Regions from separate parts of the Cytobacillus sp. ABV4_503 genome, predicted to be linked through region 2. Evidence: riboswitches for the same ligand, from Rfam matches in the RefSeq annotation. Region 2 holds a riboswitch; the other holds the start of a gene.

Region 1 (5,057 bases), 2.6 Mb from region 2:
GCTGAAGAGAGCCAGATGCTCCAAAATTAAAGTTTACTAGCATATTCGGATGCTCTTTTTCGAAGCTTGCTTCAATATCTGTCAAGGCATCCTGCAGGCTTGCTGCTGCCGAAATAGTCAATTCCACTTTTTCTCCAGTTTCTTCCTGCTTCTCCTTTCCTGTATTTTTAGACTGGTCACTGTTTGAACAACCAGCCAATAATAAAAAAAGTACTATTAACGAAAATAACAGGTATTGCTTTTTCATTATGAATCTCCCTTTCTAATTAGTTATATCTGATTATAACTGCTATTGCTCTGGTTATCAGCGGCCAGGCCATTGTGTCAGATCTCCGGGCAAGAACATATGGCCCCATCTGAAGGCTTTACATCAAAAATAGAAAGCTGCCATAAGGCAGCTGATTTAAAACAGAAAAAATTACTCATTTTTATATTTTCACTGTACCCCGTGCTTTATATCAAAAATCCCTAATGTTCCACAAATTAAAACACCTAATCCCAATATACCGGTAAGAATCCAATTCTTATATCAGCTGTTGATTAAACTAAATAAACAACGTGACGCAATTAATAATGCTCCATATTTTGCTCGCCATTTTTCCAATTTTAAATGGTTTTCATTACTCAAAATAGTTCCACTCCATTTCAGACCTTTCAATACGTATTTAAGCATCAAGGGGTATTAAAAACACCCTCAGATGTTAAAAATCAGTTAGAAGTACAGTTGCTCAAGAAACCCTATAAATAGGGCTGATATTATAAAGATAGGTATTGAAATGAATATTTTATTTCGCAAACTAATAACCTCGAATTGGCTGTATAACTTACTTACAACGATAAAAAGAATGATTAGGACAGGCACACTTATACATATGGCAATTAAATCAACACGTGTAAAGGGTTTGCTGATGTATTTATCAAAGTTGATGTTAATAACAAAAAGTATGGAAAATAAAAAAAATTGATAAAAACAAAATCTACCATAAATCATGGGTGATTACCTCTATTGTGTAATTTTTAATATGGATTCATTATCTGCTTATTAAGGTAGTTCCACAAAAATAGCGTTAATCCCTTCCAGGATCAACGCCTCAATCAGTCTGAGTGCACTACTGCCCTTTTATCTTTACACTTAGATATTCCTCGAATCTAAACCCTCAGCGAGCCGCGGAAACCCCTTGCACCATAGTAGGAATCGGCTCCATTGTGATACACAAAAACAGTGTCGTAGCGGCGGTCACAAAAGATAGCCCCGCCAAGTTTTCTGATATTCTCAGGAGTTTGCACCCAGCTGGAGGTTTTCTTATCTACATGTTCAAGCTCCTGAAGCTCCCGGTATTGCTCTTCTGTTAAAAGCTCAATGCCCATGGCAGCTGCCAAATCCATAGCGCTGTTTTCCGGCTTGTGTTTTTTCCGTGCATCCAGCGCTTCACGGTCGTAACAGACACTTCTGCGGCCTTTTGGACTTTCAGCTGAACAATCATAAAATATGTATTCGCCGGTCTCTTGATCATGGCGGACAACATCCGGTTCACCTTCAGTTCCTTCCATTTCATTGAGTGACCACAATTTTTCAGGATTGGCTTCGAGCTTATCTTGTACATCAGCCCACTCCACACCTTCATGGCGATGCATGTTTTTTTCAAAACGCGCTTTCAGAGTTTCCAGCAGTTCATCACGCTGTTCTGGTGACAGCTCCATATTTCCCATTGTCAAGTTAACTCCTCCTAGTTTTTACTCCATTATAATATAATTATGACCATTAAGGGCTATTTGATAAAAGTGGAGCATCATTAACTTTACATAAACCACCTTCGGACTCATTCTCGTCGGTTTCCCGCTTTTCTGTCCGAACCTGCTCCGCCTTTCCCTCTTTATGGAATGCCACAAAAAACAAAAAAAACACTAACAAATACGTTGCCATTTGTTAGTGTTTTCCAATCTATTATGAAGCTTGCTGCTCAAATCTTTCTTCTGCTGGAGGGTTAAATTGACCTTCCCACTTTGCAATAACAATCGCCGCAAGTGAATTCCCCACCACGTTAACGGCTGTTCGGCCCATATCAAGGATACGGTCGATGCCGGCAATAAAGGCAAGGCCTTCTGCAGGCAATCCAATTGTGCTGAATGTAGCCAGCAGCACGACAAAGGATACGCCTGGCACGCCCGCCATTCCTTTTGATGTAACCATCAGTACTAACATTAATGTGATTTGCTGCCCTATGCTTAATTCTATGCCAAACATTTGTGCAATAAATAAAGAGGCAATGGCCTGATATAAAACCGATCCGTCCAGGTTAAAAGAGTAGCCTGTTGGAATTACGAATGAAGCAATATGTTTCGGGCTTCCCGCCTTCTCCATTTTGTCCATAATTCTTGGAAGCACTGTTTCAGAACTTGCAGTTGAAAAGGCCAAAATTAATTCTTCTTTAATCATCTTCAGTAATTTAAAGATGCTGAACCCGACAACTTTGGCCATAACTCCTAACACAACAAGAACAAAGAAAATCATGGATCCATATACAGTAAGCGCCAGCTTGCCCAATGGAATCAGTGAGGCAAAGCCATACTTGGAGATCGTTACACCAATTAAGGCAAATACCCCGATTGGTGCATACTTCATAAATAGGTTTGTCACATAGAACATCGCCTTGGCAGTACCTTCGAAGAATCTCAATACCGGCTTTCCCTTATCCCCAATTGCTGCAATTCCAAGGCCAAATACAACGGCAAAGAAGATGATCGCCAGCATATCGCCTTCCACCATCGCCTGTACCGGGTTTGTTGGGACTATATGCAAAAAGGTATCCGCTATCGACTTGCCCTCTTGCTCTTCATTGGTTTCAACATAGCTTGAAATATCGCTTTGCTGCAGGCTGTCCATATTCAGGCCGGCACCAGGCTGAATCACATTACCTGCAATAAGGCCAACCACAATGGCAACCATGGTCATGCCGATAAAATAAGCCAATGATTTCCCGCCAAGCTTACCAACGGACTTTATGTCTCCAACACCCGCAATGGCAACAATTATTGTTGATAGTACAATGGGAACAACAATCATTTTAATTAAGCGGATAAAAAGATCGCCAAACGGCTGAAGGACACTTTGCGCCGCTTCACTTCCATAGAAAATACCGCCAACAGCGATCCCTAAAATAAGACCGATAAAAATTTGAGTGGCTAAACTTAATTTAATTTTTTTCATCAATTACCCTACCTTCTTGTTTAGTTTTATACGTGCTGCGCAGGCAAGGGAAACAAAGATGATCCTGATAAAAAAGAAAATCGACAAAAATGCGGATTTTGTCAATTCACACTATTTCATATTCTCTTTTGTTTCCTTAAACGCTGACGAGGTTAGCTTTCGGGTTAGGACTGTGGAAACAGTAAGCCCTTCCATCGATAGGATTCACCCCAAGCGGAAACTCCGCTGTAAATATTGGGTCCCCCGTTCTTAAAATAAGATTAAGCATAGATCACTAGATCATTATATTATTTCAAGATAATTTTTGTAAATAGTTAAGTATTACCGGAAGTAAACTAAATGGTCACTTTAAAACACTAAAAAAAGCTGAAATCAATGAACTTTCAGCTCTTTCACTTTGTATAATAATCAACCTTTGTACAAGCAAAACAAAAAAGTATTTGGCTCCGCCTGCGCCAAATACAATGATAGCCACTCATGCTATCCCCGCTATATCTAAATTAGCAGCTTTGTATTAAGAATATTGAACGAGCCTGTAAACCTTTTATTAAAATTCCCCTAGATAACACTCACCTTAGCTTTATAATACTCAATCAACATGCAATAAAAAATCCATCGTTTTGCTAAATGCTTCTTGGTCTGACTTTGCATCATATCTAGAGGAATAAGGATCACTGAATCCATGTTTTCCTGTAAATTTATGTACTTCAATTTTCTTTTTTTCTAAAGCTAATAGTAACTCGTCAACATTAAAAGACTGCTCATCTTGCGGAAAGAATAGCATTACAGGACACTGTGGTGTTAACTCTAAATAATCCCTAACCCTTGAACCGTAGTATCCAACTATTCCATCCACACAATCTTCTTCACTGCAAAGCCAGGCAACAGTTGCACCTATACTAAATCCAATGATATATATTTTTTCGTATTCATCTTTAACATCTAATAATAAATCTTTAATTTTTCGGGCAGCGCTGGAGAATCCTACATGTTCCATAAAATGACGATAAGCGGCTTCCTCTTGAGTATATTCAAAAGGTCTCTCTCGCTCTGATAAATTTGGGCAAATCAAATCAAAACCCTGCTTTAATAGTAATTCGCAAAAACTCTTTATATGCTGATTAATTCCATAGATTTCGTGGATTACGAGGATTAAAGAATTTGAATTACTCTGCCTTTTCATGATTACGACCCTTTTTCTCCATATTTCTTCTCCCATTCATCGATCCATTCTTTACACTTATTCCATTCAAAAGATATTCTATATTTAATGATTTATTCCTTCATCATCTAAACACCCTTTAAATCAAAAAAGCCGCCTATTTGGCAGCCAGACTTGAAGCAATTCACCATTATGAAATTATACACAAGCTTCATATTCCGTTCTAAGGTTATTGATGATCGTCTGAACAGGCAGGATTTCGTTAATTTCATGGACTCTTGCCCCTGCAAATACGAGACCATTCTCACAGTCCCCATCCATGGAAGTTATCAAGGAATCCATTGTGCAAAAGCGATAAGAGCAGTTTTTCAGGCAATCGATGCATTTCTTTATTTTCACCTTTTTATTGTCAGATATCTGCTCTGTAAAGTTGTTCTTAATGGCACGGCCTTCCAGTCCTACGGTGGTCTGCACCATGACGATATCTTCCTGTTTGGCATGGACATACTTTTCTTTAAAGGATAATGGTGCATCACATTCGTGACTTGCGACAAATCTTGTTCCCATCTGAACACCGGAAGCACCGATATGAATGGCATGAGCGATATCTCTTCCTGTCATGATACCTCCAGCAGCAATGACAGGAATCTTAACGGCTTCCACGACTTCCTGTAAAATATCGAACAG
Region 2 (5,057 bases):
TGCCCAAATACTCAATCCAAGGACCAACATCTGTCCTGTATCTATTTGCCAATACTCTTGAAATCTGTGAAATATGCGTAAGGTCATGCACTGCCCAAGTGGAAATCAATTCCCTGACTCTAACTGGACCAAATGCCGGATGACGCCCTGTTTTTTCGAAATGAGTTTCCAGATCAGTTATACCAGTAAGTGTGGCTAAATTCTTCATTCTAAGGGTCTTAAAGGCTTCAAGCTTGTCTTCAAGTGATAGATCATCTGACACATTTAAATGAGCATACCGGTCAAATGGAGGGAATGGCTTGCTTTCCCCTTCCTGCAGAATCAATTTCAGCCGCGGAATCCAATTTTTCTCCTCACCATCAATCAAATGATCAACCACTTCGGCTGCATTCCACGTGCCATCCCCTTCATTGCCTTTAAGCCATTCCGAAGATAGCCCGCTTAGCAATGAATCCAGCGTACGGGGTGTCCGTTCAAGAATCTCCATAGCTTCTCTTAAATTAAAATTCATATAACCGCTCCTTTTTTAACAGACCCGCTCAGATACAAAACTGCGCGTCTGTATCTAACTTCTCTACAAGTCCTTTTCAATCTCTCCCATTATTTTGAAGGGACCATATGATTTATTTGATGGCACTACGAGGGTTATTCCGCTTTCAGGATAATAGGCAGAATGAAAGCTGACTCCCGGGTCATAGCCCATGAGGTGATATTTGAAGATGGATCCGTTTTTCTTGCTGATCCATAATCCGTAGCCGTAATATTCATTCTCATCTGCTTTGGCATGCGGGCTCATAAGCTTTTCAGTATACTCTTCGCTCAGGAGCTTGTTATTACACAATGCTTCCCAAAATAAGGTCATATCCTGAGCAGTAACATAGGCTCCTCCGTCAGAACCGCCTCTAATGGGCAATGAATAAATATTGGTTCTCCATGTCCCATCTTCTTCATTATCTATATAACCAATTGCTGTATTTCCAGGAAGACTGTCAAATCGGAAAAAGCCTGAATCCTGCATTCCGCATGGTTCAAAAATATGGGACTGGATATAATCCTGGAAACTCATTCCTGCCTTCTTCTCTATAATTAAACCCAAAAGTATATATCCGGCATTATTATAATGAAATCTCTCCCCCGGCTTGAACATCATTTTTTTATTCTGGAACATAGGAAGAAAATCTCTAAGATGATTTAATAGGTACATTGGCCTTTCTTTCCACAGGTCCTCAAAATCATCCATAACTGACTCATCAAAATAGTCAGGCATTCCAGATGAATGGGTTAACAGGTGATGAATGGTCATTGTCTCATCAAAGAAGGGAAAAACATCCTCCAATACATCTTTAAATCTTGTTTCAAATGATATGGATCCATTCTCGGCCAATTGACAAATAGCAACCGCCGTAAAAACCTTACACCCGGAGGCGATGCCAAACCTGGTTCCTGGATTATTGGAAGTTTCATTTGCTCTATCAGCATACCCCTCTGCTAATTCAAGGATCATATCTTCGTTTTCTTTAACAAGTACGACACCAGAAAAACCAGCATTATTAATTACAGAACTTAACCTTTTATCATAATTCCTAATTAACATGAGTATTCCCCTTTAAGGTATTATTCCATGACCTAAAACAATTGCGGGACAAGAATAACGGTCTCTAATATTTTCGTTAATAAGCATGATTCTTCCATTTGAAAGAAGCGCTTAATCATCCAGTATTAAATAAATATTTCTCAAAAGCAGTAATAGTCAGTGATTCATTTATCTCTCTTTTCTCAAGCTCTTTAAAACCATTCTTTAAATAAAAAGCGACAGCAGGTGTATTCTTAGAACCTGTTGTGACAATCATTTTTTCAATCATTGGCCTCAGTTCAATGAAGTTCAGCAGCTTTTGTGCAATACCCTTTCTAAAATGTTCAGGATGAACAATCAATCTATGAATATCTAAAACATTATTTTCCTCATTAAACGAAATCGCACCGCATAATGTTTCACCAATAAAATACCCAAAGAAAGTCTCTCCGGTTATTCGCAAGGCATCAGCCGTATCCTTCAAAGGCGGTAAATCTGGACATCCAATGATTTCAGCCTCAATTTTATACGCGGGAAGCTGTACACTTAGAACCTGCTCAGCAGCTTTTCGGTCTTTAATATTAATTTCCTTAATCATTATGGTCCCTCTTTTGAAATTAGTTTTAAAAATTAATTTCTCTATCAAAGATCATTTCCCTCTTTTTTGGACGAATGAAGGCATTCCAATATAAAATGATAACTAAGGGGGTGAATTGGATGAATTTAAAATATGAAGTGATAACAGAAGAAAAAATCAGCCTTTGCCGGGATTTATGCAATGGGCTGATGACTTTCCAGAAATCTAAGGCACATATAACACCTGAGCGTTTTGACAGTATGAATTTTGAAACAAGGATGATTCCATCCGCAAAATCTGCTATTCATAATTATATTGTGATTGTTAAGGACCATGAAGAAATTGTGGGCTATGTCTATTCCAATGTTTCTCCGAAGGAAGCCTACTCTAATGATTTCGCCACATTTTTTGATTTAAATTCAGTGGGGAAAGACAATGTTGGGTGCTTATCACAATTCTATATAAAAGATGGCTACAGGCAATATGGAATTGGATCAGTGCTTTTTAACATGTCGATGGAATGGTTAAGTCAATTTAAAGATGTTGAAGATTATTTTATCTATGTGTCAAATGGGAATACAGAGGCCCTTGAATTTTATACACGCAAAGGGTTTACTGTCAGTCACGATATTCTGGAAGGCTTTATTACAGTTTTGCGCAAATAGGAAAGGCCATTCCCCCAGGTTCTGACAACAGGATAAAACTTTCCCCATAATCAATAAAGCTGCTGAACCAATTGGATAAAGTCAGAAGCGAAAAATATCCAGCGGAAATCTGAGCTGGATTTTTTTCAGTCATATTTTTTCATCAGCAATTTTCCCAAAACCAATACCCATAATCTTAAAAAATAATGGTGGACATTGTCATAAATCTTGTTATAATTCTATAAGAAATTACTTTGAAAAGGGTGCTTTATGGGAAATACATGCAGATATGTTGTGAGTGCCACTGGGAAAAACGGCGAGACTTATTATACGCAATGCAAGGATAAAGAAGAGTTAAAAGAGTGGCTGGCGGAACATGAAGACAAGCTGAATAAGAAGGAACTGAAAGTGAAGGACAAAAAAAGACATCCTCTTTTAAGCTGGCTTAACTTCTAATCTTTTTGCTCAAAAATCTAATTGACCTTTTCTATTAAATTACTATTTAATTAATAGTAATCATAGATAAGAAAATCGTATGATTTACAACTTTTATGATTATTGTTAATATATTAAAAAATCATTAATAATTTTTCGCTTAATCTTAATTGAGCGGGGGAACCAACTGTACTTTTTTATAAAAGTACCTGGGGTGAATCCTTTTACAGGTAGGGTACTCTCAAGACCCGAACCCGACAGCTAACCTCGTAAGCGTGTTGAGAGGGAAACACTGCATAAATGCACAGTGGTTATTACCTCTGTGTTTTTTTGTTGCCTTTTTTAGTTAGGATTATGTTTTTTGGGGGTAATATAGGAAAGGCAAAATATTTTTTGTTTCCAGTTTACATTTTTTTACATTATTCATTGGAGGAACGTGTATGAAATTATCAACTAAAATTATTATTGCTCTAATCGCCGGGGGAATCACAGGTCTTTTGATTAACTTATTTGCACCTGGCATTTTCCCCGAGCTAGACAAGTTTTTATTTACTCCGCTTGGAAAAATCTTTTTAAATCTCATCAATATGCTGGTTGTTCCGATCGTCTTCTTTTCCATCACTCTTGGGACAGCAGGCCTCGGTGATCCTAAGAAGTTAGGAAGAATTGGGATTAAGACCATCTCCTACTTTCTGGTAACCACCAGCATTGCAATCGTCATCGGTCTTGCTTTGGCAGCTGTTTTCCAGCCAGGGAACGTTGGTGAATTTGACGTAACAAACGTAGAGTATGAATCTAAAGAGGCTCCTCCTGTTTCAGAGACATTATTAAATATTATTCCAACCAATCCGGTAAAAGCCTTCACGGAAGGCAACATGCTTCAGATTATCACTTTTTCAATTTTTGTCGGATTTGCACTAACCATGCTTGGCAATAAAACAAAAGGCATATTAAACCTTATTGAACAAGGCAATGACATGATGATGTACCTTGTTAACCTGGTGATGAGATTTGCCCCTTATGGAACGTTCGGACTTATCGTTTCTGCTGTAGGCAGTCAGGGTCTGAGTGCCATTAAAGCTATGGGACTTTATATGATCGTTGTTCTTCTTGCATTGTTTATACATGCGATTTTAACTTATGGAGGTTCTATTGCTTTACTTGCAAAGAAAAACCCGCTATGGTTCTTTAAAGGCTTTGCGCCGGCCATGGGTGTTGCTTTCAGTACATCAAGCAGTAATGCGACACTGCCGATTTCCATGAATACTGCTCAGAAAAATTTGAAGGTTCCTGAATCAATCAGCAGCTTTGTTCAGCCTCTCGGTGCAACCATCAACATGGATGGAACAGCCATCATGCAGGGTGTTGCAACTATTTTCATTGCTCAGGTATATAATGTTGATTTAACATTGACACAGCTTATTACGGTCGTCCTGACTGCCGTTCTTGCCAGTGTTGGTACAGCTGGTGTGCCAGGTGTCGGTTTGATTATGCTTGCCATGGTACTTAACTCTGTCAATCTTCCTGTTGAAGGGATTGCATTAATCATTGGTATTGACCGTCTGCTTGATATGACGCGAACGGCAGTCAACATTACAGGTGATGCTGCATGTGCAGTGATTGTAGCGGAAACAGAAGCAAAGAATGAGGCCGTTAAAGCCTAAAATATAAATAACACCGGTTATCCGGTGTTGTTTTTTTATGGAAATCTCTTCCTTCCTGCTTGCTTCTTTATTCAAATTCATTGATTTTCTATTAATTTTTAGTATAATTAGTTTCATAACCATCACGTAACAGTTTGGAGGAATCCTCATGGGGCTGAGAAGTT

What was found. A riboswitch is a leader RNA that binds a small molecule or an ion and turns the genes downstream of it on or off. The one in region 2 is predicted to bind cyclic di-AMP.
Region 1: it holds a riboswitch for cyclic di-AMP, as region 2 does, so the genes downstream of both, ACXAD1_RS01805 (cation:dicarboxylate symporter family transporter) here and ACXAD1_RS14765 (dicarboxylate/amino acid:cation symporter) in region 2, are expected to answer to the same signal.

The regions. Positions count from the first base shown of each region.
Region 1 is NZ_JBSWTH010000001.1:333,823-338,879, reverse strand. Features, by position in the region: gene modA (molybdate ABC transporter substrate-binding protein) at 1-247, opposite strand, end outside; gene ACXAD1_RS01810 (DUF4256 domain-containing protein) at 1,150-1,710, opposite strand; gene ACXAD1_RS01805 (cation:dicarboxylate symporter family transporter) at 1,946-3,208, opposite strand; cyclic di-AMP (ydaO/yuaA leader) riboswitch at 3,335-3,485, opposite strand; gene ACXAD1_RS01800 (dienelactone hydrolase family protein) at 3,798-4,394, opposite strand; gene ACXAD1_RS01795 (NAD(P)H-dependent flavin oxidoreductase) at 4,569-5,057, opposite strand, start outside.
Region 2 is NZ_JBSWTH010000001.1:2,950,024-2,955,080, forward strand. Features, by position in the region: gene ACXAD1_RS14740 (DinB family protein) at 1-511, opposite strand, end outside; gene ACXAD1_RS14745 (serine hydrolase domain-containing protein) at 575-1,594, opposite strand; gene ACXAD1_RS14750 (GNAT family N-acetyltransferase) at 1,710-2,171, opposite strand; gene ACXAD1_RS14755 (GNAT family N-acetyltransferase) at 2,291-2,815, shown strand; gene ACXAD1_RS14760 (hypothetical protein) at 3,065-3,250, shown strand; cyclic di-AMP (ydaO/yuaA leader) riboswitch at 3,377-3,521, shown strand; gene ACXAD1_RS14765 (dicarboxylate/amino acid:cation symporter) at 3,670-4,893, shown strand.